DNA from 3 places in the Lysinibacillus sp. FSL P2-0066 genome. Region 2 is predicted to be linked to each of the others. Evidence: riboswitches for the same ligand, from Rfam matches in the RefSeq annotation. Region 2 holds a riboswitch; each other region holds the start of a gene.
What was found. A riboswitch is a leader RNA that binds a small molecule or an ion and turns the genes downstream of it on or off. The one in region 2 is predicted to bind cobalamin.

Region 1 (10,833 bases), 1.9 Mb from region 2:
AAAATGAAGGCTTCAAACGACTATATCGGCCGTATGATGACTGATATTCAGCAAGCAGCAGGCACATTCGATGACCCGATTTTATCTGAAACGGATGTTATCCTAACAGGTCGTGCGCCTGTTGCCACTTTAATGAGCTACAGTGCAACCTTTGCCGCCTATACAAATGGGAAGGGTGCACTCACACTCCAATTTGATGGCTATGATGTGTGCCATAATACAGAGGAGGTGATTGCACAGATTGGCTATGATAAAAATGCCGACCCTGAGTATAGTTCCTCCAGTATCTTTTGTGCAAAGGGCAAAGGATATACGGTTCCGTGGCAAGAAGCACAGGCAGCCATGCACTGCCTGTAAAATGGGGTGATTTGGTTCGCGTGAAGGCTTTGCTTGCTTTCGCGGGTATTCATCGCTCGAGCGCGGGTATTTCACTTGCTTCCGCGAGTATTAGTCGCTCTAGCGCGGGTATTTCACTTGCTTCCGCGGGTATTCATCGCTCTAGCGCGGGTATTTCTTGGTTGGGCGTAAATATATCTCTACCCTGCAATAAAATGATTACAAGCCCTCCAAAAATGGAGGGCTTGTTTTTTATAGTGCACCGACAGCTTTCTTTGTTGGTTTGTCCATCAAATAAGCGGGTTCCACTACCACGTAGTCATGCTTGTTCGTAAAATCAATCAGTACCTTTCCTGGTCGACTTTTTAATAGTTGGAGATGGTCAATTAATTGCAGTAAAAGCTCGTGACCGTTGCCACGTGGATGCCAGTTGAAATGATAATCATTTAACGCTTGCACCGCTTCAATAAATTGGGCATATTCCTGCTGCACAAATGCAATGAGTTTGTCATGATGAGATGCTAAATCATATAAATATGTTTCGTAAAAGCGCATGACAATCGAGCATAATAAGTCATTGACACGAGCGGCACTTAAAACAGGCTTTGGCTCCAATGATAGACGGTCGAGGTTGGGCTTTGCGCGTGTAGAATCAATGCGCGTAATTAAGTGATACGCTTCTCCGTTGACCTCATAGACAATCGGATTGGTCGGCATGTACATCATAAAACTATTCGTCTTTGTTTTGAGTTCATCTGCTATGGCTGCTTTCGCTAAAAGATGACCGTCCACATCCCCATTTTGTATCCAAATAATTTCTTTATTATATAAGATTTGCTCAAAGAAGCGATCGTTGCGTATCAGCTTCGTTGCTAATAATTGATCGATTAGCGATTCGACCACCATTCTTGTTTTTGCTTTCTTGGCAACTTCTGTGCGTGGTTGCTTACAAATGTTCAGATCTTCATAAGGCGTTTCCAACGTTGTCGTTCCATGAATATTTGTCATACGTGCATCCCCTTTGCGTACATATTTTCAAAACAAAAAGGACTCCCTACTTTTGAGGAAATCCTTCATTTTATCTTCTTTCATCACACAATGCCAAACAAACCCTAAGTATGTGTGAACGAGTTCGATTGTGAACCCTTTCATTTACTATGGGCGTTTGACGTACTGTGACGAACAGAGCATTCTGTTTTGTCAACATGCCACCTCCTATTCCTCGTAGGTTTATGGTGTGTACTCGTAACAGGCAGGTATCCTGACTCATGGTCATTGCTTCTTTTCTCCTTCCCATCATTTGACAGTGGATACTGAAAAGTCGCTCACATTTACAGTTGCGGGACAGTGTCGGATTCGCACCGACTTCCCTTTTAAGCAAATTGCACGCAATTTACACCTATTACTACACGCTATTCAGTTGGTAAGGAAACGAGAGTACCTCGTATTCCTATTAAAGTATTAAATTAATTGTAAAGGAGTGCCATTTAGAAGTCAATTCTTGCTCGTTTAAACACTATTTCATTCATCGAAATGGTCCTACACCTTTTGGAAACCAACAATCCTACTTTGTGGAATAGATGAATTATGTTCAATGATAAATACCTTGGAAAAATGGTCGTAATAGGTTTTATCATGAGCTTTTGGAGATAAAATAATTAACTTTCGATTTAACTCTTTTGCATATAAATGAAATACTTTGTCCTTGCGTTCATCATCTAGTGCGCTATCAAATTCATCAAGTACGATATAGCTTGGGGCAATCGAGAGGTTTTGCAATAAAGCTAAGGCAAAGAGGAGCGAGCTTAACGATTCCTCCCCTCCTGAGACACCTTTACCTACTTTGCCATTTCGTGCTTTTAAGCTAACATCCTCCATAGTACCCTGATGACCGATTTTACGAGCTTTCACATAAAGCAAGTATTTAATGCGCCCTGCCTTCTCTTCTATTCTTTCTTTTTCGATATGTCCCTCAAAATGAAAAATATCCATATACTTTTGGAACAACATATTAATCTTTGTTAAATACATATTAATGGTCGTTTCTAGTTTATCTTCTAAATCTGCTGCAAAACCCGCATTTTGCTCAAGAAGTATTTCAGCACTTGCTAATTCTGCATTTTTACGCTCAAAATCTTCTTTCATTTTTTCAAAATTTACTTCAGCATGAATATTGACCTTTTCTAGGCGTGCCGCTTCGAATGCTGCAGCTTTTTCTGCATTACCATGAATTAACCTTGCCTCAGACCATTTAATGGAGATGGATTCATCAACAACACATGCTTCGACAGGTAAAATATGCTCTAATTCCTGTAGTTTTATTACTAGACTTGCTTGGCTAGCCTCTAATTGTTCGATTTTTTCTTGCGCTCTCGCTGTACGTAGCCGACAGTTTGTTAGATTACTATTTATTAATTCAAGCTCTGATTCATGATTTTGTATTAGTAATTTTAGTTGACGTTTATCATTGGACAGCTCCTCCAATTGCTCTGTCCATTGCTGATGCTCTCTTTTGGAATCATTAATGGTTTTGCGTAATTCTTTTAATGTTTGTTCCATTTGCTGTAACTGGACTTGTTGCTCTGCCACTGCCCCTAGCTCCTCATAAATGCGGCATTCCTTCTCTAGCAATTGCAGCTCTTGAAAATGTGCTGCCTGATGTTTTCTAACTGTTTCCCGCTGTGCTTCCATTTCCACTTGCTCATCATAAATTGCTAACAATTGCTCTGTTAAAGCTTTCAGTTGACTTTCATAGGCATGCAGTTCGCTTTCCTTCAATAGCGTACTTTCAGCCTGTTGAATTTTTCGCAAGTCTCCATGCAATTGGTTAATTTGCTTGATATTATGATCATACTGAGCATTTAACTGTACTTGACGCTCTTGCAGGTTGTTTAAGTTACTCGCCTGGTCTTGTAAGGTTTGTTGAATAGCTGCATCACTTAGAATAAATTGCAGTTGTTCCTGTGCGCCTCTAGCACCACGTTCATCTATAAGCGTACCTGCCTCAATTCGAGGCGTCGAAGTGAAAAATTGCTCGATCCACCACAATGCTTTATTGGCATAGTTTTGTAGTTGCTCAGATAGTCCGCTACGCATTTGTAATCCTAAATGAGGGATATTGTCAATCATACGATTCGGTATAAGCTGCTTTAATGAAACATAATACAAATCATTCAGTGGCTTATAGCTCACCGCATTATAAAAAATAGCGTATTTAATCGCTTCAATACTTGACTCTAACTTTAAAGGCGCACTTGGTGTCAACGAAATTAAATCACGTAATGTATATGCCTCTATACCTTGTCTATGCAAGTCTTCTAGTCCTTGTTGTTGACGAGCAGATCTTACTTTATTTTGTTGTAGCTGCTGGATGATTTTCTGCTTCTCTTGGATGGCGGAAGATAATAACTGTTTTTCCTTTAAAAATTGATGTTGCTGGAGATTTGCAGCATCTAGTTGACTTAAAATAAAACGGCTACTTTGATATAAATGGACGATCTTACGTGCTTCCACTAGATCCTTTTTCAGGTTTTCGAAATGTATCGTCACTCGTGCGCTTTCACTATTCAAAAGTCGTTCGTTATCTCTTAATTGTTGTTCTTTTGTTTTTAGTTGCTTATCTTGCTCTTCAACTTGTTTTAGTAGAATCGCTGTTGCTTTTTGTTTTTCCCAGGTTGTTTGTTCATCGAAACGTAGTCGCTTTGCTTTATCGGAAATTGATTCTAGCTGTGCAGAAAGCTCACTATATCGCCCTAGTAGTGTTTTTTCCTGCTGTACTTCCTCATTTAATAAGGTCTTTGTCTCAATAATTTGTGCTTCAACCTGTTCGCACTCATTCACTACTTGAATTAAATGTTGACCTGTACGCTCCTTTTCGTGCAACAGTAATTTTTGCTTTGTCCCTATTTGTGCTTCTTCTTCCTGCAATTGCTGAAGAATAGCTTGTGTATCAGAGCATTCATTTGAATATTTTTGCAGTAGAACATTTGTATATGTATAATACAGACGACCGTTTTCCAGAATACGTTTTTTATTATTTAAAAAGGCGTTGAGATCATTTTCTGCAATGGTTAGATTATGTTCAGCTGTTTTTACAATGGACGATAAATGGATGATTTCTTGTTTAGCTTCTCTAATTCCTTCTAATGCCGCTTCCCATTCTTTTTGCATATCAGCAATATGAAACATATTACTAAATTGACGAAATCTTTCCTCAGGGTTCATGGCGGCAAATTGGTTCACCTCTTGCTGATACCAAATTAAATGATACAAATCTGGATCAATTTTATATTTAATTTGTAAATCTTCTTTGTAAGCTCCGAAATTCCGTCCTGCTATATTGCCAGAAGTATAAGATGTTATGTTCGTTAACGTATCTTCTGAATCTCCTGTTGTTATACGATACTCTTTTTGCAAGGCACCATTTTTCACAGCTTGTTGTACAATTAATTCAAATGCAATAAATGGCGGCGCATCAATGCGGGTCATGCCTTCATTTTTAAACACTAACGATAATTTCGCATACCATGCTTCATTTGCTTGTAAATTACTCGAGCGTAGCCCTTCAATATCTACTTTTGCAGAATATAATATAGCCCCTATGCAAAACGTTAATGTTGACTTTCCGACACCATTTGGACCTGTTATTAATACATGTTCATCGGCTTCACCTAGTATCACCCTTGTTGGTGGATAGTCACGTACACCCTGTATTTTCAACACGTAAGGAATCATTCTTTGTCCTCCTCCACATGTAAGTTATAACGGTTAAAAAATTTCATCACTTCTTCTTTATTCAACTTTGTTTCTTGTGCAAATTCAACTGTACGACGTAAAAAAGATTCGGAGAATAAATGAACACCTATTGTTGTTAATTGATATGCCTCTTCTGAAGATGCTTCATAATCTTCAACAGCTCCCACCTTTTTTAATTGGTCGATATTACTTTTCATTCTTCTATTAGCATTTAAAGACTCATGGCCAAAATCAACTAAAATTTGATGTACTAATGTAAATTCATGGCCTAATACTTCTTGCTGGTAAAACATATAGAGTAAAATCGCCAATGCTTCACTACTCAATGTAGATTTTGCATTTTTCGCTGTGATTCGCATCATGACAACAACACGATCTCGCCTCTCATCATAAATAATTTTGAAATAGCGATTTAAAGCTCCATTTACACGGTCTATAAAGGATTGCAAAGCATTGTCGTCATTTTTTATACCTAATAATTTTTCTAACTCCTTCCGACGCAAACCATAATTCGCTCCCTTAATAGAGGCAGATGATGAAAACAGTAATTGCATAAAAGCCAATTCTTCCTCTGTCGTTAAATAGCCTTTTAGATGATCAATCATCGCTAAAGAGCTTATATATGGTATATCGTTTGTCGTCATCATTAATCCACTCCCATTCTTTTTCAAAGTTTGCCGTCTCCGCTTTAGGTGACCTGTCTATTTTTTTACTGCTCGTTAAAGCAGAAACAGCGAGCATTGATAAAACGGCATCATGCCATTTGTTCGAGCTAGCTTGCACGATTAATTCCTCTATTTCACTCTCTCCATGGTCATCTAAGTAACTTTCTATTTTCGTTGTATCGATTTGGGCCTTTGTCATTTGCCAAGCAGCTTGATCAAACATTTCTTCAATGGAATCTCCCACCATTTCTACTTCTCTGTATTCTGGCTCCTCCCGGTCAATGATATCGCCCTCACGTTTTGGCTCATAGGTGGCTAAATAATGGATAGCATCATTAATATCTTGATGTCCTATAGGTGCAGCAAACTTTACCGGCATCCACATGCCATCAAATGTTTCTTCTTCATATTGATTTTGTTCCATAAAGCTAAAGATATCATGTGCTGTCGGGATATTACTATGCAAGGGTGGGTTATACATCGCCAAGATGAAATTTCGTATTTTTTCAGGGGAAATAGCCTCTTCCATCGGTGTTAATTGCATCGTAACGAAACGCACATATTTAGTTAATACGCTTAAACTTAATGTTGTGCCCTTTGTAATGGCTGCCGTTCCACGGTGCATCAAGTCACTCATTACAAGACTTTCCTCTATCGTTTGGAATTGTGCTAAACGCTCCGTCATTTTTTCCTCTAGCCCCAACATTAACTGATTGATTTTTTCTAGTTGTGGCAAGGCATTGCGATCAGCCAAAAATTCAAGCTGTCTATTTTCTAATTGCTCAACGGCTTGCTCTACATTATAAATCATCGACGCAATTTTATTTCCACCTGAAATGCCTTTATCATCATAGGCTGCACTAATTTCTGCATCACGTCTTGCCTGAAATAGTGAACGGCCAATATCATCTTGTAAATAATAAGCAAGTGCATCATTTCCCATACGAATTAAGCCATCCATCATACGCTTGCCTCTGTCCATTAATTTAATTTGCCGCGTCTGCTTTACAACCCAATTATTGCGTTCTAAAATATGGAGCACACGTTGAATGTACTGAAGCGTCGGTGGCTCAGAGTCATTCTCATATGTATGGCGGTAGCGATAATAAAGCGTATCTTCATGATCAATCGGATCTCCAATACCTAAAGATGCCGTATTTAATAATTGAATAATATTTAAAAAGCGGATAATTTCCATTGGTGAATCATACATTTTTTCCGTGCTTAAGTCTTTTAAGACAGCTGACAGAGAAGCTAAATCTCGCATTGATTTCATAAATTCAGCTGAAAAATAATCACTGTGAAAAATCGAAATGGGTGCATTTACATCCACATTTTCCATTCGTTCACTCCTCCCAATTGTTGCTCTTGCTCATGACGATTTTCATGCTGAAGCCACTGCTCGTAAGTTTCAATATCCGTAAAAATTTGCGAATCTCGTCCAATAATTTTAAAGGGACAAGGAAGAAGCTGAATAGCTTTTTTAGCAATCGTTAGTCCTGCCTCATCATAATCCGTCCAAATCAGTACTTGTTGTATGGAACTTTTAAGCAACTGTTTGATAAATTGCTTATGAGCGGATCGAATTTGCCCATCCAAACAAAGCACAAATGAATGGCTTTCTCGTAGAAATTCACTTTCCGTTGCCATACGTGTTAAAATAGCCCTATTTTCCACAAGCCATAGTGTCGTGTTGGAAGTTGTAAATGTCGTTTGTAACACTGTATTATCTGTTGTTGCATGAACTGCACCAAGATGATAGGAGGCTAGCTCTGACTGTGCATGTCCAGTAAAATAGATTGGCACGATCTTCCCTGAGCTTACAAGGCCATAAGACGGGGCATCAATGCCTAATTGTGCGAGATGGGCTAAAAATTCCTCTCGCTCCTGATCAAACATTTTCGAACCACCAATTCGATCTTCATATGTCGCACCTATTTCTTTAAAATCAAATAAGTCTTTTTGCTGAGCAAGCTGGTACATAGCAATACAAAACTGCATAAACTTTAATTGCTTTACACGACTCCAATAACGAGGCATTGCTTCCGCTGACAGTGCATGTAGAAACAGTGGCGACATTTGTAGGTCATCCGCTTGCTTTCGTAACTGTTCTAGTTGAAGCTCATATTGCTGTTGTTCTTTACTTTTACGATATTTAAGAGCAAACAGATAGACGGGACCCATCCGATAGACATCATCTTTGATACTTATACCATCTACATGATAACGAATCTCTCGTATTATCCACCCTTCCTGGAGCCAGTCCTGAATCGTTTCAAATGGTTCATTTAATAGGCGATTTACTTTGGGTGAAAATTTATATTTCACAAGCTCTTGTGGAATAGTTGTCTTCCAAATTGGCTGCTTTGCTACTTTGATTTGGGCAACCTTTTTGTAAATACGTGCGGACCTTCTTACAATCGTTACTGTTTGAATAGGCCCTTGGTATTCAACCTTCTCAATTTTTTCACCTGCCCTCAAAACAACTTCGTTTAAAAATTCAATTGAGGTCTTTTCTTCATATTCCACACTATAGATTCCCCTTTATCTCTTCAAGAGACTATTTATTGCTTTATTATACTATGTTGGAAAGGGTATTACTTAATCGAATTAACGAAGTGCTAGTCCTCTACAACAAAAAAAGCCACACATAAATGCGGGCTTTCATAACCTATTGAATCCTCACGTCCCCAATACATACCGCGCTAAGACACTTTGCACCTTATAAATATTTGTCGCCTTATTGAAGTTTTTTTGAATCGGTAATGGACTGCCAGACACCCATATTTTGAGCTCTGCATCTAAATCAAATGTCCCAGCTGTCTCTACTGAAAAATGAACGATATTTTTATAGGGAATGGAATGATACTCCGTTTTCTTGCCAGTCACTCCTTGCTTATCAATGAGGATCAATCGCTTATTGGTAAAAATAAACGTATCTCTAATAATTTTATAGGCATTCTTGACTGTCTCGTTTGGAATTAATAAATCCTTTACTTCCTGCTGTAATTTTTCTAAATTCACCTCACTTGCATTGCCGATCAATCCATCAAATAAGCCCACTATCTGTCCCCTTTCGCTCTCGTTTATTTAATGTATTACAAACGTACAAGAGCTACGACAAAAAATGATGGTTTCATTTAGACTAAAGGACTCCTTTTACTTTACCTTGCTCGAACACCTTTTGTATGTCAGTGTATGATGGCATTGCGTAATATCATCTTGCAAATTTCACGCTCTGGCACCCCGTTGGCTCAGGCAACTTGGACATAATAGCTATATTCTCAGCCTTCACATTATCCTGTAAAAAGCGAGCGAATACCCCTACATGCGACAGTACAAGAACTGTTAAAGGAAGGACCATTTGGTATAGTCGATCCACTATCCCTCCATTCCCCCGTACATCATTCATTCCCGATGAAGGAAATTAGCCAAGCTTTACTGAGAACACCATGATCAACAATATTCCGAGCCATATGGACGCAACCGTTCTTTATCTGTTAATTTACAAGTTTATGAAATAAATAATAAAAAAAGAGGCATATTTTACAGAAAATTGGTCGTCTGTAAAAAAGCCTCTTTTCGAATGTGTGACAGGAAGATAAAAATTATACTAAAAAACTTATAAAATTATTAATATGTGATAGTTATTTCAGGGCTAAAAAATCTTGAAAATATCAATTTCTTACCTAGACATGAAATTGATTTGTTAACTTTTGTAAGTTATCCGCTTGGACACTTAAATCCTGTGTGACATGATTAACTGCTTGCATTGAGGCTGTTTGCTCATCCATTGAATGTAAAACAGCTTCTGTATAATTCGATAGCTTGCCCATGCCAGCTGCGATGGTTGTCACAGTGGATGCCACTTCATTGGCGCTACTTGAAAGCTGCTCTGCTGTCGTCGAAATATCCTCAAGCTGACTCGTCATTTGACTAACATGCTGTGAAATCGTGCCAAAGGATTTTGTCGCCTCGTCAATGACATAAACGCCTTGTTGAACATTTTTCAAATCATCTTCTACTGATGAGGCTACTTGTTTTGTATCACTTTCTATTCCTACAACTAAATCCACAATTTGCGTAGCAGAGTGCTTTGATTGTTCTGCTAATTGACGCACTTCTTCAGCTACAACGGCGAAGCCTTTACCATGCTCCCCAGCGCGTGCTGCTTCTATGGCCGCATTTAATGCTAGTAGATTTGTTTGATCTGTAATGGTAGTAATCATATCTGTCATTGATTTAATATCTGACATTTTAAGGGATAATTGCTGCATCAATCCACTTGTTTTTTCTGTTGAAGAGGAAATAAATTGCATTTGCTCTTTTGCCACATGTAAAATATTTGCACCATTTCCTGCTATCTCGCTAGCATCTTTCGCATGCACAAACACATCTTGTGTGGCTACTGTAATTCGCTCAATGCCATCAACGGTTTCTTGCATAGATTTAGCACTATCATTAGCCGATTGTGCTGCTTGCTTCAAGCCCTCTGACGTCTTCTCCATTTGTTGATCTACTTCTTCCACAGCAAGCGTAATTTCATTCGTACTCGCAGATAATTCCTCGATGCTTGCCGATAAATTCGTAGAACTGTGCGCAATTTTTTGTGTCATTGTTCGTAATTGTTTCTGCATCTCTAAAAAGGATTGTGCTAGTTGAGAAATTTCACCATTATCACGAACCTCAATGACAACGGTATCTAATTGACCTGCCGTAATTCCTTGTGCAGCCTCTGTGATTTGTTTGATAGGCTGTATCACTTTGTAATGGACATACACTGTGTAAGATAGTGTAATAGCAATTCCTACAATCGTTAACACGGTAGAAAACCAATCCAATGTCGTTACATTGGCTAAATCGATAAATAAAATAATAATCATTAAAACATTTAAAACGGAAAAGCCAAGTAAACTCTTTTTTCGTAAACTCATTACAAATTCCCCCAACTAAAATATGTCTTCTATACCATTATTATAGTTGAAATATCCTAAAACGCATAAGGATACGCTCTATTTTTATATGAGGAAAGGTCTACAAAAAAAGACTGGAGACAGCCTCCTAGGGCATGTCTACA
Region 2 (10,833 bases):
CTTGACGAATTCTAGAGTGGAAGAGGAATTAGAGAGTTTACAAGCGAGAGGAAACTCACATCGTACTATATTAGAGCAGAACTTCAATAATGAAACACTAGCACATGTTGTTCTTATGGAATCAGAAGCAAGTACTGATGTCGTGGTGACTGACCATTTAGGGACAATCCTAGCCTCCTCACAACCTCATTTAGAAATCAGTAATCTGATTGGTGAGATAGAGGGGGACATACCGTATGAGGGAATGGTTTTACAAGACAATTGGCAGGAAGTTCAATCTATTGCCACGATAAGCCCTATTCAAAATCAGCAAGGAACGATTGGCTATGTATTTATGTTTCAAAATACCGATTCTATCCATGCATTAATGAAACGGCTCAATAAGCATTTTCTCATCGTTGGTATTGTATCTGGTCTTGTCAGTATTGCAGTCATTATTGTTCTATCTCGCAAGCTCGCTAAACCACTTATTCAAATGAAAGAGGCTACATTGAAAATGAGTAAGGGTGATTTTACAGTCGCTCTTTCTACGAATGGGAAAGATGAGCTTGGGGATTTATCGAATGCTATACAGCTTCTGTCCAATGATTTAAATCATCTAAGGCAAGAGCGTAAGGAATTTTTATCGAGTATTGCACATGAGCTTCGTACACCGCTAACCTTTATTAAAGGCTATACAGATATTCTTGCTAAACGGGATTTAACAGAGCAAGATCGTCAAAAGTATTTAACTATTATAATAGAAGAAACAAATAGACTTTCTCGGTTAATCAAAGACTTATTTGATTTAGCGAAAATGGATGAAAACTCATTTATGATTGAAAAACATTGCTTACATTTAGAATCGTTTTTTTCAAGCATTGAAGAAAAATTAAGTCCCGCTTTTCAAGATAAAGGTATTTATTTGGCTATACATTGTGATAATGGTTTAACACTATGTGCAGATGAAGCAAGACTTGAGCAAATCCTGATTAATCTATTAAATAACGCCTTAATCTATTGTGCGCCAGGAGATACGACTACCGTCACTGTAAAAAAGGACAATAGCGTTTTAAGTATCGTTGTGGAAGACACAGGTAGAGGAATTCCAAAGAAGGATTTACCGTATATTTTTGATCGGTTTTATCGAGTGGAAAAATCACGTAGTCGTGCTTTAGGTGGATCTGGACTTGGGCTTGCTATTGTCAAGGAGCTTGTACAAGCACATGGGGGAGAAATAAAGGTTAGAAGTGAAATAAATAAAGGGACTACTTTTGAATTATCATTTAAAGGAGTAGAAACGAATGAAAACGATTTTATGCATTGATGATGAACCAAGAATGTTAGATTTATTAACCCTTTATTTGGAACCACTATTTCTTTGTAGAGCCATGTCTTCTATACAAGAGGCATTGGATTTTTTAGAAGAAGAGCATGTGGATTTAGTTCTTTTGGATATTATGATGCCAGAGATGGATGGGTGGCAGGTTTGCCAGGAAATTAGGAAGTTTTGGGATGTTCCGATCATTATGCTTACTGCAAAAGGAGAACAAGCTGATATTGTAAAAGGCTTAAACCTTGGTGCTGATGACTACATTTTAAAGCCTTTTGATGAGGAAGAGTTGTTAGCACGAATACATGCTGTATTAAGAAGAACAAAATCTGAAGAAAAAGTAATTAACTTTGAAGGGCTTTGTTTAGATAGAGAGTCCTTTGAAGTATATTTTCAACATAAGCCAATTCCATTAACACCAAAGGAATTTGCCATGCTCGCCCTTTTTTTAGATTATCAAAATAGAGCATTTTCTCGAGAACACCTTATTCATGCCGTTTGGGGATATGATGTAACGATTGAAGATCGTACCATTGATTCACATGTACGTAATTTACGAGAAAAATTAAGAAAAAGTGGTTTTCCGGCGGATGATTACTTGCAAACAGTTTGGGGCATCGGCTATAAATGGCATAAGTCTGCTAATAGAAAGCAAATGGAGCATAAAAGCTAGAAATAACCTCTACCAGAATTGAAGGTAGAGGTTATTTCTATTATTTTGGGCTAAGCTCTTCTTCTGTTACCCATTTATGATTTGTTACGGCTTCACCATTTGTAGTGGAAGTATAATCAACCATATATACAGTTGTTTGCACAGCCTCGTCAATAAGGACAGTCGCATTTTCCATACCTTCCATATGTGCTGCGTCCGTTTTTATTTCTGTTCCAGGAGCCAGTGGTGCTTCTTGTGGGTCAATTAATTCTTCATGAATTACCCACTTATGCTTTTCTATTCGCTTTCCACCAGATGTAGGCTCATAGGAAATAACATAGGCAGTTGTATTATAGGCACCTACTATTGTTGCTTCGGCCCCTTTCATACCTTCCATATGTCCATCTGTAATTATGGCTGTGCTCCCTACAGGAAATTTCGGATTCTCAGCTTTTTTTAATGTTACGGGTACTTCGCCAGAACTTGAATGATTCATTGTAGAATGATCCATTTTTTCAGCAGCTTCATTAGAAGTGGATGCAGGTTTTGTTTGCTCCTCAGTACAAGCCGATAAACTAATTAGAGCGACTACTGATAATAGTCCGACTGACCATCTTTTATTGAATTTCATATGATATCCTCCTCACTCTTTGCTCCTAATGTAGCAAATAAATGTGCAGAAACGATGGATATGATCTATGAAAAACATCTGGCACAAATAGGTGAGAAGATATGCTATTGAATGGGCATGATCTTCAATGTTTTTTGTAATCTATAGGCGAAGACACCAGCAAAAATAGCTAAAATAATATCTTTTGGTAGAGGAGGAATCATCCAAAGCCAAGCGAGCTTATATGAAAAATTCTCTGGTGCACTTGCCCAAAGCTTGTATGCAAAAAACATCCAATTTGTTCCTATCAAATAATTTATCGCTGTTGCTACCAAAGCAGCTACGATAAAGCTTTTCTTTGTACCGCTTCGTTCAACAATCAACCCTGCAACAAATGCCGCTAAAATAAATGAAATTATAAACCCAAAGGTTGGGCTTAAAATTTGGCCAATTCCACCACCGAAACGAGCAAAGACAGGAGCTCCTGCCAATCCTACACACATATAAATTGTACAGGCGAGCGCACCTTTTCTACTACCAAGAATAAGTCCTGCTAAAATCGCAAAAAAGGTTTGAAGCGTAATGGGTACACCACCAACTACCATAAAAGGTGCAAAGGACGTGATATTAGCACCCACCATCATTAGCGTTGAAAATAATCCAATATAGGTAATGTCAACAGTTCTTAACTTATGATGACTATGTTGCGTAACGGTTGCCATGAATTTCACCTCGTTTTATAAGTTATTACTGTTAGTGTAAAAAACGAAAGTAGTTGTGTCAACTTTATAATTTAAATAAGTTAACTCAATTGCTTGAAGTAGACTATCTATCTATAAAAATGTATGATAGAATCGTCACAATTTTATAACTTCAAATACTATTGGTGTGATATTTTTGAATATCACTTAAAAGGGAAGTCGGTGGAAGTCCGACGCTGTCCCGCAACTGTAACGAGGAATCCTATAATATGATTTGCCACTGTTTAAGAATGGGAAGGCAATTATAGGATAGTGAATCGAAGCCAGGAGACCTGCCATTTAGTAATACCTGTAATGCCCACGAGGATGCAAGCAATTACGGACAATAGCTGGATATTTTTCTGACTTTGTTTAATCTAGGGTATTTCTATGCGCACTTTCGCATGGGATACCTTTTTTTATTGCTTCATTCATCAATATTCAGTAGGAGATTAAAACAGATGAATAAAAAATTTATGTTATTTTCCTTCGTACTTTTCATGGTTTTAATTGTTTCAATGACCTTTGCTGTAATGGTTGGCTCAGTTTCAGTTACACCGTTATATGTCTGGAAAGTGATTCTCTCTAAAATACCTTTTATACAAAATGCGATTGAGCAAGATTGGAGTCGCTCTCAGGAAATCATCATCTGGCAAATAAGAGCACCTCGTGTTTTGCTAGCTGCTATAGTAGGAGCGGGGTTAGCCATTGCAGGCGCAGCCATTCAGGCACTTGTACGTAATTCCATAGCAGACCCGTATATTCTAGGGATTTCTTCAGGGGCAGCTGTCGGAGCTACTTCTGTGATTATTTTAGGAGCCTTTTCATTTTTAGGTATTTACGCTCTTTCAGTATCCGCATTCCTTGGTTCATTACTTGCCATAGTACTTGTCTTTTTCTTATCACGTGTTGGGGGACGTGTCTCTATTTTCCGCTTGCTATTGGCAGGTATGGCTGTGTCCTTTATCTTAACGGCTATCTCTAATTTTATTTTAATGATGTCAAAGCAAGAAGGAGCCTTAAAGGCTGTTATGTTTTGGATGCTAGGTAGTTTAGCTGGAGCCAAATGGAATAATATTGTGATTCCAGCTTTCGTATTCTTTGTTGTTTTTGGGCTACTGTGGCTACATTATCGCAATTTAAATTTACTATTACTGGGAGAAGAAGCGGCAGTGACATTAGGCGTTAATCTTCAGCAATTCCGTATTCAGTTAATACTACTAGTATCTCTATTAACAGGTGTGCTTGTCGCAGTTAGTGGTTCTATAGGTTTTGTGGGATTGATTATTCCGCATATTGTGCGATTAATTGTGGGCTCAAATTATAAATACGTGATACCTATTAGTGCTTTAATAGGTGGAATATTCTTAGTGTGGGCAGATGCCTTTGCTCGAATCATCATTGCTCCCCAGGAAATGCCAATTGGTATTATTACAGCTTTTTGTGGAGGACCATTTTTCATTTGGCTTCTCCGTCGTAACAACTATTCATTCGGTGAAGGAGATTAATTTCAATGACATTAGAAGCGAAACAAGTATCATTCTCCATTTACGATCAGCGTATACTACATGATGTAAGCATTCAAATAAAAGAAAAGCAATTTGTTGGATTAATAGGTCCTAATGGGAGCGGAAAATCAACATTGTTAAAAAATATGTATCGTCTGCTAAAACCTGAAAGCGGTAAAGTAGTATTAAATGAGCAAGATATATTAAAGCAATCAAGTAAAGCTATTGCGAAAAATTTGGCTGTTGTAAGCCAAGAGACACCCGTATTATTTGATTTCACTGTGCATGATTTAGTCAGTATGGGAAGAACGCCACATAAAAAGCTATTAGAGCTTGATCAAGAGAAAGATTTTCAAATTGTTAAAGATGCTCTTAGGCAAACGGGCATATCGCATTTAGAGAAACGAAGCTTTAGTTCGCTTTCTGGTGGCGAGAAAAAGCGTGTCATGGTTGCAAGAGCACTTGCTCAACAAGCACAGGTATTAATATTAGATGAGCCAACGAATCATTTAGATATTCAACATCAACTTCAACTTATGGATTTAATTCAGACCTTGCATTTAACCGTCGTAGCTGCTTTACATGATTTGAATATTGCTGCTATGTATTGCGATCAAATTTACGTTTTACAGCAAGGGCGAATCGTTTGTCATGGTACACCAGAGGAAGTGCTTACGCCAACAGTGCTGCAAGATGTATTTGGTGTTTTTGCGGATATTCAAACACATCCAATGACAGGGAAGCCGTATCTTACATATGTTCCTGAACAATTCACGAAAAAGTTTAGCTAAATATAGAAAAGCAAGATCTTCTATTAGATACATAAAACATCCTTTAAGGAGTGACTGTATGCAAATAGCTTTTACGAAAATGCATGGTACTGGCAACAGCTATATCTATCTTGATCTTTTCCAATATGATTATAAGGAAGAGATCTTTAGTGAATTGGCTCAAAAAATAGCCAATGTTCATACAGGTATAGGCTCAGATGGGTTAATTATTATCCAGCCATCCAAAACTGCTGACTGTGGTATGCGTATTTTTAATAAAGATGGCTCTGAGGCGACAAATTGCGGTAACGGTCTTCGCTGTGTTGCTAAGTATATCTTTGAGCGTCATATTGTGCGACAAGAGCAGCTTATGATTGAAACGAAATCGGGCATTATGCTGGCACAGGTAGTGGTGCAAGACGATAGCGTAATAGAAGTGATTGTCGATATGGGCAAACCTCTCTTATTGCGCAAAGACATTCCGATGTTAGGAAACCCAAATGAGCTTGTCATCAATGAGATATTTCCTTTACCCCAACAATCTCTTTTGGTAACTGCTTTGTTTTTGGGCAATCCGAATACTGTAGTTTTTGTGAATGCGATCGAGCAAGCACCATTAAGAACATTAGGCGGTATTATAGCAAACGATATGAGATTTCCTCATCGTAGCAACGTTGAATTCGTTGAGGTTGTTCATGCGAAAGCTTTAAAATGTCGAGTTTGGGAACGAGGCACGGGTATAACAGAGGCCTGTGGAACAGGTGCTTGTGCAGCGGTAGTGGCTGCTATATTAAATGGTTTTTGTCAGAAGGGAGAAGAGATAGTAGTCCAACTTAGTGGTGGTGACTTAGTCATACGATGGGCTGACAATGACCATATCTGGATGCGTGGTCCTGCAGAATTTATTGCGGATGGAATTTATGAGTTTTTATCTTAATTACGCCAATACTTTTTCGCAATGCCATATTAAATTAAAGGACGCCACTCTGAAATCGGAGGCGTCCTTTATTGTAGAACCATTAAGATATTGCTTTTAAGCCTGCTACACCTATGATAATCGCTAGGATACTGATAATACGTGATAGATTTTTGGATTCCCCAAAGAAAATGATATTTACAAGTACAGCTCCAACAGTACCAATTCCTACCCAAACAACATAGGCAATACTTAACTGTAAATAGTTGAAGGATGCATATAAAAGGGCAAAGGACACACCAAAACCACCAATATATAAAATTAAATTTCGTAATGTTTTATGCTGACTATAAAAGCGTAAGCCGATTACACCTATAATTTCAGACAATGCAGCTAAGATAATAAACATCCAACCCATTATACATTTGCTCCTTTCGTTTGATCCTGCTCTTTAGCGGAATTATCTGCTAACTTTAGACCAATTACACCTAATACTAAAATAAACATAAACAGTCCTTTAATGGCATTAAACTCACCATCGAAAATGAAAATATCCATTAATGTAGTACCGATTGCACCTGCTCCGGCGAAAATAGCGTAGACTGTTCCAGTAGGTAAGCTTTCACAAGCCTTTGATAAGAAGTGAAAATCTATAGCAATGATTGTCACAATAATTATCCAGTGCCACCATGTGCTTGCTACGTTAAAGCCAAATACCCAAAGCAATTCAAATAAACTTGTTAATACGACGTACATCCATTCTTTTTTCATAATTAAAACCCTTTCTATTAGGCAATTAAATGACTGACATTCAGTCATTTTTAAAGTAAAAGAGAACGTCACTTTTATGGGTGACGTAGGCCAAGTGCATGATATAGGAAGTCGATAAGCTCAAGCTTGAGCAATTTCATTGTTTCATCCTTACTATCATCAAATAAATAAATTTGTTCCGCAGCAGATTCAATTAGACCAATCATCAGTTTAGCAGAACGCGTTGGATCAATAGAATCACGTATCATTCCCTGTTGCTGACCAGATAATAAGAAATGCCTCATCCAGTCATAATAAGGTGCATAAATATTTTCCCATTCTTTTAAATGCTCAGTTTGCGCAATACCTGCATAAATAAGTGCAACGATATCTCCATAATCTTTCGTGATTAAAAAAATCATTTCCACAACCTCTTCAAGTTGTTGTTCAAAAGGCTTATGATTTGAAATACCTTCATCTAAGGTAGCGATAATTCTTTCTACCATATTTTTTGCAATAGCAGGCATAACAGAAAGGCGTGATGGGAAATAAAGATAAAATGTTCCTTGAGCGATCCCAGCAGCTTTAACGATATCTGAAACCTTTGTTTTTTCAATACCTTTTTCTCTGAAAACCTCAATGGCGGCTTGAATGATTTTTTCTTCCTTTGACATGCAATCCCTCACTTTTGCCTTACTTATTTAGTATGTTACAGAATAAGAAAAACAATGTCAATATAAAAATGACTGATAGTCAGTCATTTTTTGTTATTCAATGTTCATTTGAATAGCCAATAACACAATGATGCGAAGGAGTATATTTTCTATATTTCGGGGAATTTTAAGATTGAAAGGATTGATGAACATGAACGAAATTAAGTTTGCACAATTAGACAAGCAGCAACTTGAAAAAATTAATGAACTTGAAGAAAAGATTGGTGTAACATTAGTTGCCTATGATCCTTCCTCCACACCATCACAGGGTTCTGGCGCTTTTGAGTCAAATAATAGCACTACTACAAATCATCCATCATAATGAAGTGAGAAATGCCTTGCAGTAATGTAAGGTATTTTCATTTTATAGACGTACTAAAAGGAGTGTTTGAATTGAAAGAATTCTATGCGGATTTACATATTCATATTGGACGTACTTCTAGTGGAAGGGCTGTGAAAATTACTGGCAGTAAAACGTTAACATTAGCACGAATTTTAGAGACGGCTAGTGCAAGAAAAGGATTAGACATCATTGGGATCATTGATTGTCACTCCCCTGAAGTAATCGAAGAAATGGTGAAGATGATTGAACGCGGAGAACTGAAAGAACTAAAAGAAGGTGGTCTGCAATTTCAGGAAACAACTTTGATTCCCGGATCGGAGATCGAAATTTATGATCAACATTGTCATGGTCCTATTCATGTGCTTGCTTACTTTCCTACACTAGAGCTCATGAAGCAGTTCTCAGACTGGATGTCACAGCATATGAAAAATATCCATTTAAGTTCACAGCGCATTTATTGTGACGGCCAAACTTTGCAGCAAAAGGTGCATGAATTGGAAGGTATTTTTATTCCGGCACATGTATTTACACCATTTAAAAGCTTGTATGGCAAAGGGGTTTGTCGAAGTTTAACTGAAGTCTTTGATCCGCAGCTTATCGATGGCCTTGAATTAGGTTTAAGCTCTGATACAAATATGGTAAGTCATATTAAAGAATTACAAGCATATACATTCGTTAGCAATTCTGATGCGCATTCGCTTGGGAAATTGGCAAGAGAGTATCAAAAGTTACGATTAGCAGAAGCGAATTTTGCAGAATTAAAAATGGCTCTGCATGATCAGCATGGACGAGCAGTAATTGCCAATTATGGCCTAAATCCTCTTCTTGGCAAATATCATCAAACAGTTTGTGCAAAATGTAGTAAACAGCTAAGTAAAGAAGCTACCATTTGTACACAATGTGGGAGTACTCAAATTATAAAGGGAGTAGCTACCCGTATACAGGAGCTATCTGAAGACTTTCCCAATAAGCGAAATAGACCACCTTACATTCATCAGGTACCACTTGATTTCATTCCAGGTGTTGGTCCTAAAATGATGGAACGTTTAATCGAAGCATTTGGCACAGAAATGAATATTTTGCACCGTGTAACAGTAGACCAGCTTGAGCAAATTGTGCCACATAAACTAGCTCAATTAATCGATTTAGCGAGAACGGGTCAATTAGCTATTGAAGTTGGTGGAGGTGGAATTTATGGAAAGATACAGGTTGACTAGATAAAAAATGAAAAGTTTCAAAAAGATTGGTGTAATTTAACCTATTTTTAACGCTCCTCTAGTAAAATAGTGAAAACAATGATTATTTTATAAGCGGAGGAGACAGTAAATGCGATTATCGAAGAAATTTCGTTTTTTAGCCTCAAGTATATTGGCTTTGCAATTAGCTATACCTGTAGCAGCTAATGCAGAAGAGGTACAAGGTGACCATATAGCACCAAGCTGGGTTGTACAAACCGATTATGTAGCACTTGGTGATTCATTAGCACATGGGATGAATGAAATAGGTGTAATTGGATTAGGCTACACCGATTTTATTGCACAGGCTTTACAGCAAGACGGCTTCCTTACTTCCTTTAATAAGGGTTTTGCTATGTCAGGCTACACAACTAAAAATGTTTTGGCGGATCTACAAAATGATGTAGCAAAAACAGTGACTGGTTTTGGTTATAAAGAGGAGCAGGCAAAATTACGAGCTTCTATAAAAGAAGCTGAAATCATCACATTAACAGCTGGGGCAAATGATTTACTGCCAATATTAAAAGAATCTCAAGCAACGGGTATTGACACTGTGGCTATTATAAAAGCTACTAAAGAAGCTGTATCGAACATTGCTACTATTCTATCGGAAATCAAAAAGATTAATCCAAAAGCTGAAGTATATGTGATGGGTTATTATAATTCCTTCCCATACTATAGTGAGAGCTTACAAAATCAATTTAAACTGTTATTAGCTACCTTGAATTCAACAATCAAAACAACTACTGAAAAAGCGGGCGCTATTTTTGTTCCTACATATGATGTTGTTGCAAAGGATGTTGCCAACTATCTACCAAACCCTGAAAATATTCATTTAAGTGAAGCTGGTTATTTAGCGGTAGCAAAAGAAGCATTTTTACCAATTATTAAAACAAGCTCTTTATGGGATGTAACGCAGGCCATTGGAATAGATGTAAAAGATCGTACAACTGTTGAGGTTAGCTGGCAAGAAGCGACAGATAATGTAGGCGTAGCAAATTACCATGTCTATGTGAATGGAAAATTAACGTCAACACTAAATGCTGATACTACTAAAATTACGCTCAAAGATTTATTAGAAAATACAACCTACAATGTATCCATCAAAGCAATTGATGCTGCTGGTAATGAAAGTGTTCAAAATCCTACAGTTACTTTCACTACGAAAGGAACAGTTAGCTTTACAGATACACAGAATCACTGGGCAAAAGAGTATATTCAAAAAGCCGCAAATACAGGTATAATGAATGGCTATACAGATGGGACATTTAGACCTGAAAGCAG
Region 3 (10,833 bases), 1.8 Mb from region 2:
ATGGAAGGTGCTCAAGGACCATTAAAACGATCTCAACAGGAGCAAGTTATTCTAATTCATAGCGTTACACAGCGCATAGGTCATTTAGTAGAAGATTTATTGTTTTCTTCTAATCAAATGACAGGAGAAGTAAGGATTAGTCTACGCAGTGTATCTCTATCTGTTATACATGAGGTAGTAGCCGAAATTCGTAGTCTTATGCCCAAAAATAGTCAAGTAAGGGTAACAGCAGAGATAAACTTAGATTTGCCAAAGATCTACACGGATGAATTACGCTTTAAACAAATTTTATATAACTTGCTGCATAATGCGATTAAATTTACACAAAATGGAACAATCATAGTCACTGCGCATGTTGAACAGGAGCAGATGGTCATCCAAGTAAGTGATACAGGCTGTGGAATTCCGACACAAGAATTAGATCGTATTTTTAACGCCTTTTATCAAGGAAACAATCATCATAATAAAGAAGGGCTAGGTTTGGGACTAAGTATTACTAAAAATATTGTTGAAAAATTAAATGGTAACATTTATGTGACAAGCACTGTAGGGGAAGGGACAACATTTACATTTACAATGCCCCTCTCAACACTAGAAAACGTAAGTAATGAACAAGCTATCATTACATCACATACAGATACAGAAATACAGCTTCGACTGCCCCTTATTTATAAAGGAAGCGATAAAAAAATACTGGTGGTAGATGACAACCATGTCAATATAAAAACTTTAACGGAAGCACTAAGTTTAAAGGGATATACAGTGATCGCCTTAGATAACGGCTTTGATGCGATCGATTATATTAAAACCAATCATGTAGATTGTATGTTAATCGACCTAATGATGAATGGGATGTCAGGTTATGAGTTATGTAAACGTGTACGTAAACAATATGATATGCTGGAACTACCAATAATTATCTTAACTACAGTTATGAAGCAATCTGACTTACTGCAAACGGTAAAAGTAGGGGCGAATGATTATCTACAAAAGCCGATTTCTACCGATGAACTTTTTATTCGTATTGAATCTTTATTGGCTGTTCGACAATCATCAATCGATGCAATCGAAGTAGAAATGAACTATTTATATTCACAGGTCACACCACATTTTGTATATAACACACTTAATACGATTATTGGTTTAAGTTATACAGATATGGAAAACACACGTGAAGCTCTTTATTGTTTAGCCACTTATTTCCGTGCAAAACTGAATGTTCATTATCGAAATAGCATTGTCCCCATCGATGAGGAGATGGAGCTTGTAAAAGCCTATTTATCAATTGAAAAAATGCGCTTTGGAGATCGTTTACGTATTAAATATGATATTGACGAATCGATACAATTAGGAATCCCTGCATTGTCCATTCAACCTTTAATTGAAAACGCAGTGTTCCATGGTATCTCTAAGAAAGTAGAGGGAGGGACCATAGAATTAAGCCTACAGAGAGAGGGACAATTTGTAAGAATTAAAATCTATGATAATGGTGTAGGAATTTCAGAAGAAAAATTGCACCAATTGCTAAATGAAGAAAGTACAAGAATTGGCTTTATGAATCCATTAAAGAAATTTAAATTAATAAAAAATGCTAGTTTACGAATTTACAGCGAAGAAGGAAAGGGAACAACAATTGTCATTTTATTACCAGAGGGTGGTGTCACATGAATATAATGATCGTTGATGATGAAAAATTGGCCATTGATGTTTTATCTATTATGGTTAAACAACTTGCCCAATTTCAGATTAACATTAAGGGAACATTTACAAATCCAACTGAGGCCCTCCAGTTTCTTGAAAAAGAAATAATTGATGTAGTGTTTTTAGATATTGAAATGATTGACACACACGGTATGCAACTTGCAAAGCAGCTCCTACACAAGCAACCATCCTTACAAATCATTTTTGTTACAGCTCATACACAATTTGCCGTGGAGGCTTTTGAAGTAGAAGCAACAGATTATTTATTAAAGCCAGTACAGGAAAAACGACTGATTAATGCGTTAACAAAAGCACAGAAAAAAATGGTCGTGACGGTGGCGCCGAGGGATGAGAAGAAAAACTCATTATATGCGCATACATTAGGCAGCTTTTATCTACTGGATGTTCAACATAATGTGATTAAGTGGCGAACAAGAAAAGTACGTGAACTATTTTTATATTTACTATTTCACCAAAAACGGCCTATGTTAAATGCAGTTCTTTTAGAGGAATTGTGGCCAGATTTGAACTTTGAAAAGGCAGCTAGTAATTTACATACAACTATTTATCATTTAAGAAAGATATTAAAGGACAATGGTATTCAAGATCCCATACTCTTGGTCAATAATCACTATAAATTAAATGCGGAAATTCAAACTGATTATGATGAGCTGAATCAACTATTGGAGCAGGATCAACATGATGAGAAATCCATTCAGCAGTTATTGAATTGCTATGAGGGTGATTTTTTAATAGATGAGGAGTATTTATGGGTTAATCAAATCAGGCTTCGCTTAAAGCAATCTGTATTACATGTGCTTGAACAGTATATTGCACGTATAGACGCTGCCCATACTTTATTAAAGTATAATTGCCTACAAAAGCTATTAGAGCTAGACGAATACAATGAACAGTATATGTTTCAATTGTTAGAATTCTTAATTCAACAAAATAGGAAACAAGAATGTATAAAATTCTTTGAATCTATAGAGGCAAAATTAGCTGAAATTGATCTCGCTGTGCCAGAAAAATTTTATAGAAAATACAACGAGTTCTTACTCAACGTTTAGAAACGATTTCGGAAAAGTAATTTCTGTTTTAATAGTAGGTAATAATTTTATAAAAAGGAGATGCTTTCGGCATGCAAAAGATTGAAATAATTGAGCTTCACCATATTGAGCAAGATTTGGAGAGGCTTACTGAATTATTGATTATGGTCGTAGATGAAGGAGCATCCGTAGGTTTTTTACCTCCACTCACACAAGAACAAGCGATAAAATATTGGCAATCTGTCTTAGCGTCAGATGTCTTACTGTTCATTGCGAAAATAAATAATGAAATTGCAGGTAGTATTCAATTGCATTTAACTAGCAAACCAAATGGCATTCATCGTGCTGAAATTTGCAAGTTAATGACACATCCCAACTTTAGACGCAACGGTATTGGACGAGCGCTGATGCAACAAGCAGAGGAACGAGCAAAACAAGAAAACCGCTCCTTGCTAGTTTTAGATACGAGAGAAGGGGATCCTTCTAATAAATTATATAAATCATTAGATTATCAAGAAGTAGGGAAAATTCCGCAATATACTATTTCACCAGATGGAGAATTAGAAGCAACCGTAATTTACTATAAATTAATTTAATCCATGGTATTGAATATAACTTAAAACGTGTAGAAAGGGAGCTAGTATATGAACGAAGCACAATTATTTAAGCAAATGAAAATGTGGCGTAATTGGACTGTTGAATTTCTACGTACAATCCCTGAGAATATTGTTGATCAGATACCCATTGGACATAAAAACACTATTCGTTGGAATGCTGGTCATCTATTAGTTGGTTGGGATCATACCGTTTTTCCAGCTGTTTCACAAGAAAGGCATTTGCCCCTATCCTATCATGTCATGTTTCCTAGTGGCAGTAATCCGGATAACTGGACTGAGCAACCGCCACCAATGGATCAAATCATTAAGCTCCTAGAGGAACAACCTATACTTATTGAACAAGCTTGTGCGGGACATTTACATGAACCGCTAAAAGAGCCTTTTTTAGGTATGAAAACATTGGGGGATATGGTTGTCTTTCATATGAACCATGAAAGTCTACACATGGGCATTATAAAAAGTATGATGCAAATACTCTTAAAGAATGAAGCCTAACTGATGGAATCAGTTGGCTTCATTTTTTCTATATATACCAAGGCAACAGATCCTCCATTTTCCTACCTGGTTTACTTGCTTTATCTGTTACGATCCATGTGCCGTCTTTCTTTTGCAGTTGATAGCTTACATTTGTACCATCCGCCCTTTTAAAGAGCATATAGCCTGTATCACCCTTGATGTAGGTGACAGGGTCTATGACATTTTTGTATGGTATCTTTCGCTCAGGAAATAAAATGGTGGTCACTATTTCCTCTGCAATCGTAGCAAGGGGTTTCATATCATGATTTATTTCAGCTTGATATTGCAATTGATCGTATCGGTAGGAAGTATACGATGATAAGTCCAGCTTAAAACTCTGCTGTATATCTAACAGTGTTGCCCTATAAAATGCGTCTATTGCTTTTTCTACATCATCCGCCTCATGTATATAGCGAATTGTGCTGACCCCACTTGGACTGATTTCAAATGTAATGATTTCCTTACTATAAGGCGGGGAATGTGCATGCTCAAAGGTGGTAACTTCCACGCTAACTTTAAAGCTAAACTGACTTTCTTTGACAATCTTTAAAATTTTCACATCATACAAGCCATACTGCTTAGGATATCCGTAGTAATGATCAATTTCCTTTTCGATAAATGGATTAAGGATTGTAATGAATGTGTCCCTGATTAGTTGATCATCAGTTTGTTCACTTTGCGCATAGATCTTACATGGCAGAATCAATATAGTTAAGATAGCCATTAAAACATAAGCAAATTTTTTCATGGAATAGTGACCTTTCTGCAGGATGATACTTTATAGAGTGCACCAATCACAGTAAATTATCGAGCATTTTTAAAGAAAGGGAGTTGAACAATGGAAAAAATAATAATGCCCTTTTTATGTATGCTTTTGTTATTTCCAACAGCTACTTCGGGATCAGAACCTGAAGGCTTCATATGTCCAAATCCAGATGTATTGATGAAAACAACGGAGAAAGACAAAGACGAGCTTAGTCAAGCATTAGCTGACATCATTCCAAAAGTATATGGCTCAAGCCCTAATTATCAGGAGTGGCAAATTGAGGTGATAAAGCCCATGCCAATATTAACTGGCATGGAGAAGAATTACTATAAAATGGCGGTGAACTTCTGTGGAGAAAATGTGGCTAATCACTCCTGGTTTGTTCGATTAAGGTTTCCAAGATTACTGCCAGCGCAAAGTGCATCACTAGGTGAGCTATATATCGTGAAAGAGACAACTACTAAATGGGTTCATTGGTTTCAATATCATTAAAAAGGAAGAATCCATAAAATGGATTCTTCTCTTTACGACATCGCTATCGTTTTCGTTGCTACAGTTTGTTGAAATGCCTGATCATGCTCAACAATCACCATTGTGAGATGAGAGCTTTTTATGAGCTCTTCAATCTGCATGCGTGAATAGATATCAATAAAATTGAGTGGTTCATCTCAAATATATAAATGAGCCTTCTCACACAAGCTTTTAGCAATTAGCAGCTTTTTCTTTTGCCCACCGGAATAATGAGAGATATCCTTCTCAAATTGAATACGCTCAAAATCCATCTTGCGCAGGATTGATTTAAATAACGTCTCATCAATACCATGCTCTTCAATAAATTCCGAAAGCAATCCCTTTAAATGGGATGTATCCTGCTGAACATAGGAAATGACTAGACCTGAAGCTAACTTGATGGAGCCTGTATGTTGGATGGGCTTACCTAGAATAAGTTTTAACATACTACTTTTTCCGCTTCCATTTTTGCCATCTAAAACAACTCGATCCCCTTGTGCCACTTTGAAGCTAATAGGCTTATTCACGATATGGTCATCGTACCGAATCGATACATCCGTGACAACAACCATTTCTTTTGATGGATATGCCAATGGCTCTACTTTCAATGACTCGGTTTTTTCAACATTTTTTAGCAGTTTTGATTTTTCCTCAATAGCTCTTTGTTGTCTGGATTCCAGGTTCTTCGCTCGTTTCATCATTTTGGCTGCTTTATGTCCAACAAAGCCTTTGTCCAGTTTGGAACCTGAATTGGTTGTGCCGTTTTTGGAGGCTTCCACTTGATTAGACCAACCTGACGAACGCTTTGAGGATTGTTTTAATCGGTCGATATCTTTTTGCAGTCGTTGATTGGTTACTTCTTCGTGTTCCTGCTGACGATCAAAATTTAACTTCCAAGAAGAATAATTTCCACTTTGAACGTCAATATTGGCTCTATTGATCGATAGGATATGGTCAACACAGCCATCTAAAAAGCTTCTGTCATGTGAAATTAAAATAAATCCTTTTTTCCTGCGAAGATAATCTGAAACCGTCTTTCGTGCATCCGTGTCTAGATGATTGGTTGGCTCATCAATTAATAAAAATTGACCCTCTGTCAAAAACAACGCAGCAAGCAGCACCTTTGTTTGCTCGCCATTGGATAATGTTTTAAAAGGTCGATACATGACCTCTGCATCTACATGTAGGTAAGCTATTTCACGTAGACATTCCCAATCCTCTGCCTGAGGACAAATTTCCTCAAATATTTCGTGGGTATATTTATTTGGATCTGAAACAGGGTAGGGGAAATAAGTAAAGTCTACAGAAGAGATGATTTTTCCGCTATACTCATATTTTCCTAATAACAACTGAAAGAATGTTGTTTTACCTCGCCCGTTTCTACCGATAAATCCAAGTTTCCAATCCGTATCGATTTGAAAGTTGACATTCTCAAAAATATTGTCAAAGCTGCTTGGATAAGAAAAAGTTAGGTTTTGTACTTGTATAATGGACATGATAATTCCTCCTTTGTATTACAACAGTTTACTTTTCATACAAAGTCGGTCTATCCATCTATGTTTTATTTCTCCGTATAAGCAGATGGATATTAACGACTTATACGGAGTGTTACATGCGTCACAATAGTTTCTGAATCGCTCATATTTTTCCTCTCCCTTTATGAGTAAATGAAAGGTACAAAATCAACTATGAAAGCAAGAAAAAATCCCTCCAATTGTGCATTGGAAGGATTAGTCTTTCACTGAATAAATGCGATTTGCCATTTGTGTCATGACAAATAAAATGCAAACTGATTGTTAAAAATGGATAGACTAACCCTATATTTTGTGTTTGAAATCATTCAATTCAAATAAAAATATAGTTTAGTTCTTCATTGTCCATTCATCAGTCCTCTCATAATTGTCTTTTACAGAATACAATGTAACCTTATTTTCATTCAGTACGATACAATAATTCCTATAATATTTATAGAAATAATTTATATCACTAACGTCGCATGAATTTTGATTGAATTTTCTGTTTTCAATTTCTTGCGTTTTTAAGAAATTGAAAGACACTTAAACAAAAGTAGTAAACACCCTTTTTTTACTATAACCTTTGACTGGGGCAACTGAGGATTCAAAATCCTTATGGTACTGTATTTCCTTCTATTTTCCGAAGCCAAATACGTGCCGGTTTCCATAGTACTGCTTTTAAGTACCTACTAATTTGTAGATACGTCCGTGAACTGTTTGTGTGAAGCTGTGCTAGCACGTTTAAGCAGTATACGATCATCGCAATGAACACCTGATTGTGCACAGCTTGCTCGCTTTGCCCGTAGAACTTTTTAATGTTCAGATGCTGTTTCATCCACTTGAAAAACAGCTCAATTGCCCAGCGTGACTTATACAGTTCAGCGACTTCATCTGCACTTAAATCAAAACGATTTGTTATCAGATATAGCTCTTTACCATTTGGATCCAGTATTTCGATACGGCGAAATACATTTTCAGCACGATTTTGCGTGTTGCCAATCAGAATCATTTCATCCGATAACACAGATGACTGTTCAGATACTTCAAACGATTCAACCACACGTGTTACGGCGTTTTTTCGTAAGCGTGAGACAAAGAAAAATCCATCATCTGTCATGCGGTCAAAACGCTCATAATCTAAGTAGCCTCGGTCAAACACGTACATGCATTCCTTGTCATCAACGAGAATTTCAAGCTGACCACGATCATGTTCTTTCGCGTTCGTTAACACCGCTTTATCAGGGTACGAACAACCTTTTTCTAGATAAACAAGGCGCAAATGTAACTTCACACCTGATTTTGTTTTACGGAATTCAGCCCACCTATGATTTTTTAAGTTCAATGGCAATGTGCTGGAATCAATGATTTTCAGTGGTGTTGTGATGATTCGACGCTGCTCAAAAAGTGTTTTCTCATGAATTTGCGTGACTAAGTCTAGAAAAATGTGTTGGAAAAACTCAGATGGTACTTGATTTAATCGTCGACCTAACTGCGAAAAACTGATGGACTCTAAATACGTTGCTTTTTGTAAGTCGTCTGATAACAGCGTATCACTGATAGCACGTAGACTTTCGGTTTCATTCAGCTGGGCAAACAGTAATAATCTTAAGAATGAAGCGATGTGAAGCTTCTTTGTAAAGTAATTTAATTGATGATTTTCAACTAATTTTTCCATTTGTGTAGAAGAAATAGGTGAAAACCATTGTTCAAATGATGTTTTTCGTGTAAACTTGTCCATGCGTATGTCCTTTATTTTGGATTTGGATGGTTTACTACCGCCCAACCATTATAAAGGATTTTTTTATGTCAGGATTGGATTACAGAAAATTCAGACTTAATGGAAACGTTGAATTATTTTAATGCGACGCTAGTGAATTTATATAATAGTTGAAAAATAATTTCTACTATTCTGAAATGTGTGCTATAGTAGGAGCATAATTGAATATTGTGTAAGACTTGGTGCCAAATGAAAGTTTGGCTTAAAAGGGAAGTCGGTGCAAATCCGACGCTGTCCCGCAACTGTAATTCGGAGCAAATCACAAATGCCACTGGAGAAACTGGGAAGGCTGTGAGGCGTGTTGATGGAAAGCCAGGAGACCTGCCAATTTCTAGTACACACCAAATACCTACGTGGAAATAGGTGGTGAAAAGTGACCAAATAGGCACTGTGCGATAACGTTTATGCGAAAGTAGATACTTTTTCGTATTGTTTTAGCATTATTAATTTTAACATGCAGCCATTTTCCTAATAGGAGAATGGCTTTTTATTTTTTCTAAAAAAGGAGCTTAAAAACATGAACTATACAAGTACATTGATCGGTTATCCCTATATAGGGGAGGAACGCGAATGGAAAAAAGCACTAGAAGCATTTTGGCGCAATGAACTTTCTGAGGAGGACTTTGAGGAAAAATTAAAGAAAATCCGTTTATCAAGAATAAACAAGCAGCTGCAACTTGGAATCGATATGGTGACAGTTGGCGACTTTACGTTTTACGATAGAATGTTAGATACAGCTTTGATGTTTGGTTTAGTTCCAAAGCGCTTTAACTGGCAAGGTGGTAAAGTCGATTTTCATACCTACTTCAGTGTAGCAAGAGGAGACAAAACAGCCGTAGCTAGTGAAATGACAAAATGGTTTAATACAAATTATCATTACATTGTTCCAGAGTATGAGGGACAAGCCTTACAACTAACAGAAAATAAAGTGTTAGCCGACTTTTTAGAGGCGAAGGAAACTTTCGGTATCATTGCGAAGCCGACACTAATTGGTCCCTATACATTTTATAAGTTAACGAAAGGCTACAACAAATTAACACAGGTTGAGTACTTATTAGCTTTATTACCACTCTATACGCAGGTATTAAAAGAATTAGTGGATGCAGGTGCCACTTGGATTCAGCTAGAAGAGCCATCCCTCGTCTTAACACTTGATCCAGCAGAGATAAAGCTGGTGAAAGAAATGTATGACCAGTTAGCCACTGCCGTTCCTGAGGCTAAAATAATGCTACAGACTTATTTCGAAGCTTTAAGTGCCTATGAAGCATTAAGTACATTGCCTGTTCAAGGATTCGGTTTGGACTTTGTTCATGGCTATAAAGGAAATATGGCGTCACTTCGTCAATTTGGTTTCCCGCAGGATAAAGTATTAGGAATAGGGGTAGTGAATGGCCGTGATATTTGGCGTTCAAACCTGGCGGAGGTCAATGCGACAATTCAAGCCATTGAACAGCTAAGTCATGCTGCTGAACTATGGATTCAACCATCAAGTAACCTACAGCACGTTCCAATCACAACCTCTCTTGAAAATGATCTTGACCCTGTTTTAAAGCAGTCTCTGGCCTTCGCAGATGAGAAAATCGTAGAAATCACGGGGCTGACTAAATTCAGACGAGATAAAGATGGTTCCTTACAACATAATTTTTCAGAAAGTATGAAGGCGATTGAGGCTCTAAAAAATCATCCAATCCGCCAAAATAAGTTAATTCATCAAGCCGTTCAAACTGTGACAAAGCAAGATTTTGAACGACACAGTAATTTTACGAAGCGACAAACGATCCAACAACAAGCCTTAGGATTACCGCTGTTTCCAACAACTACAATCGGTAGCTTCCCGCAATCAGATGAAGTGAAAAGAAATCGTAATGCGTGGCGAAAGAAACAATTATCGAATGAAGCCTATGAAACATTTTTAGAAGACGAAACAAAGCGCTGGATCACTATACAAGAGGAATTAGATATCGATGTACTTGTTCATGGTGAATTTGAGCGTACAGACATGGTAGAATATTTTGGTGAAAAATTGACTGGCTTTGCCTTTACAGAAAAAGCATGGGTCGTTTCATACGGGTCACGCTGTGTGAAGCCTCCGATCATTTATGGAGATGTTGCGTGGGCCTCACCAATTACCGTAAAAGAATCAGCCTATGCTCAAAGCCTAACAAAGCGATTTGTAAAGGGCATGCTGACAGGGCCAGTAACGATATTAAATTGGTCCTTTGTGCGCGATGATCTTTCCCGTCAAGATGTCGCTTATCAAATTGCATTAGCACTTCGCAAAGAGGTGGAAGCACTAGAAAACGCAGGAATTTCGATTATTCAAGTGGACGAGCCAGCGTTAAGAGAAGGTTTACCGCTTAGAAAGGAAGAATGGGGGGCTTAC

Region 1: another riboswitch for cobalamin. It lies ahead of MKZ14_RS10385 (hypothetical protein); the one in region 2 lies ahead of MKZ14_RS19990 (iron chelate uptake ABC transporter family permease subunit).
Region 3: another riboswitch for cobalamin. It lies ahead of metE (5-methyltetrahydropteroyltriglutamate--homocysteine S-methyltransferase); the one in region 2 lies ahead of MKZ14_RS19990 (iron chelate uptake ABC transporter family permease subunit).

Annotation. Positions count from the first base shown of each region.
Region 1 is NZ_CP150202.1:2,088,204-2,099,036, reverse strand. It holds gene MKZ14_RS10390 (translation factor GTPase family protein) at 1-357, shown strand, start outside; gene MKZ14_RS10385 (hypothetical protein) at 589-1,344, opposite strand; cobalamin riboswitch at 1,570-1,754, opposite strand; gene MKZ14_RS10380 (hypothetical protein) at 1,876-5,070, opposite strand; gene MKZ14_RS10375 (hypothetical protein) at 5,067-5,735, opposite strand; gene MKZ14_RS10370 (hypothetical protein) at 5,689-7,098, opposite strand; gene MKZ14_RS10365 (DUF2399 domain-containing protein) at 7,080-8,285, opposite strand; gene MKZ14_RS10360 (PH domain-containing protein) at 8,439-8,819, opposite strand; gene MKZ14_RS10355 (methyl-accepting chemotaxis protein) at 9,446-10,690, opposite strand.
Region 2 is NZ_CP150202.1:4,009,829-4,020,661, reverse strand. It holds gene MKZ14_RS20010 (ATP-binding protein) at 1-1,306, shown strand, start outside; gene MKZ14_RS20005 (response regulator transcription factor) at 1,284-1,985, shown strand; gene MKZ14_RS20000 (YdhK family protein) at 2,026-2,595, opposite strand; gene MKZ14_RS19995 (biotin transporter BioY) at 2,700-3,296, opposite strand; cobalamin riboswitch at 3,442-3,630, shown strand; gene MKZ14_RS19990 (iron chelate uptake ABC transporter family permease subunit) at 3,776-4,822, shown strand; gene MKZ14_RS19985 (heme ABC transporter ATP-binding protein) at 4,828-5,613, shown strand; gene dapF (diaminopimelate epimerase) at 5,672-6,529, shown strand; gene MKZ14_RS19975 (SMR family transporter) at 6,612-6,926, opposite strand; gene MKZ14_RS19970 (SMR family transporter) at 6,926-7,279, opposite strand; gene MKZ14_RS19965 (TetR family transcriptional regulator) at 7,354-7,932, opposite strand; gene MKZ14_RS19960 (hypothetical protein) at 8,123-8,293, shown strand; gene MKZ14_RS19955 (endonuclease Q family protein) at 8,365-9,531, shown strand; gene MKZ14_RS19950 (S-layer homology domain-containing protein) at 9,641-10,833, shown strand, end outside.
Region 3 is NZ_CP150202.1:2,252,567-2,263,399, forward strand. It holds gene MKZ14_RS11150 (ATP-binding protein) at 1-1,668, shown strand, start outside; gene MKZ14_RS11155 (response regulator) at 1,665-2,771, shown strand; gene MKZ14_RS11160 (GNAT family N-acetyltransferase) at 2,843-3,346, shown strand; gene MKZ14_RS11165 (DinB family protein) at 3,395-3,862, shown strand; gene MKZ14_RS11170 (DUF3888 domain-containing protein) at 3,891-4,631, opposite strand; gene MKZ14_RS11175 (hypothetical protein) at 4,722-5,141, shown strand; partial or broken gene MKZ14_RS11180 (Lsa family ABC-F type ribosomal protection protein) at 5,174-6,655, opposite strand; gene MKZ14_RS11185 (IS4 family transposase) at 7,287-8,411, opposite strand; cobalamin riboswitch at 8,614-8,794, shown strand; gene metE (5-methyltetrahydropteroyltriglutamate--homocysteine S-methyltransferase) at 8,968-10,833, shown strand, end outside.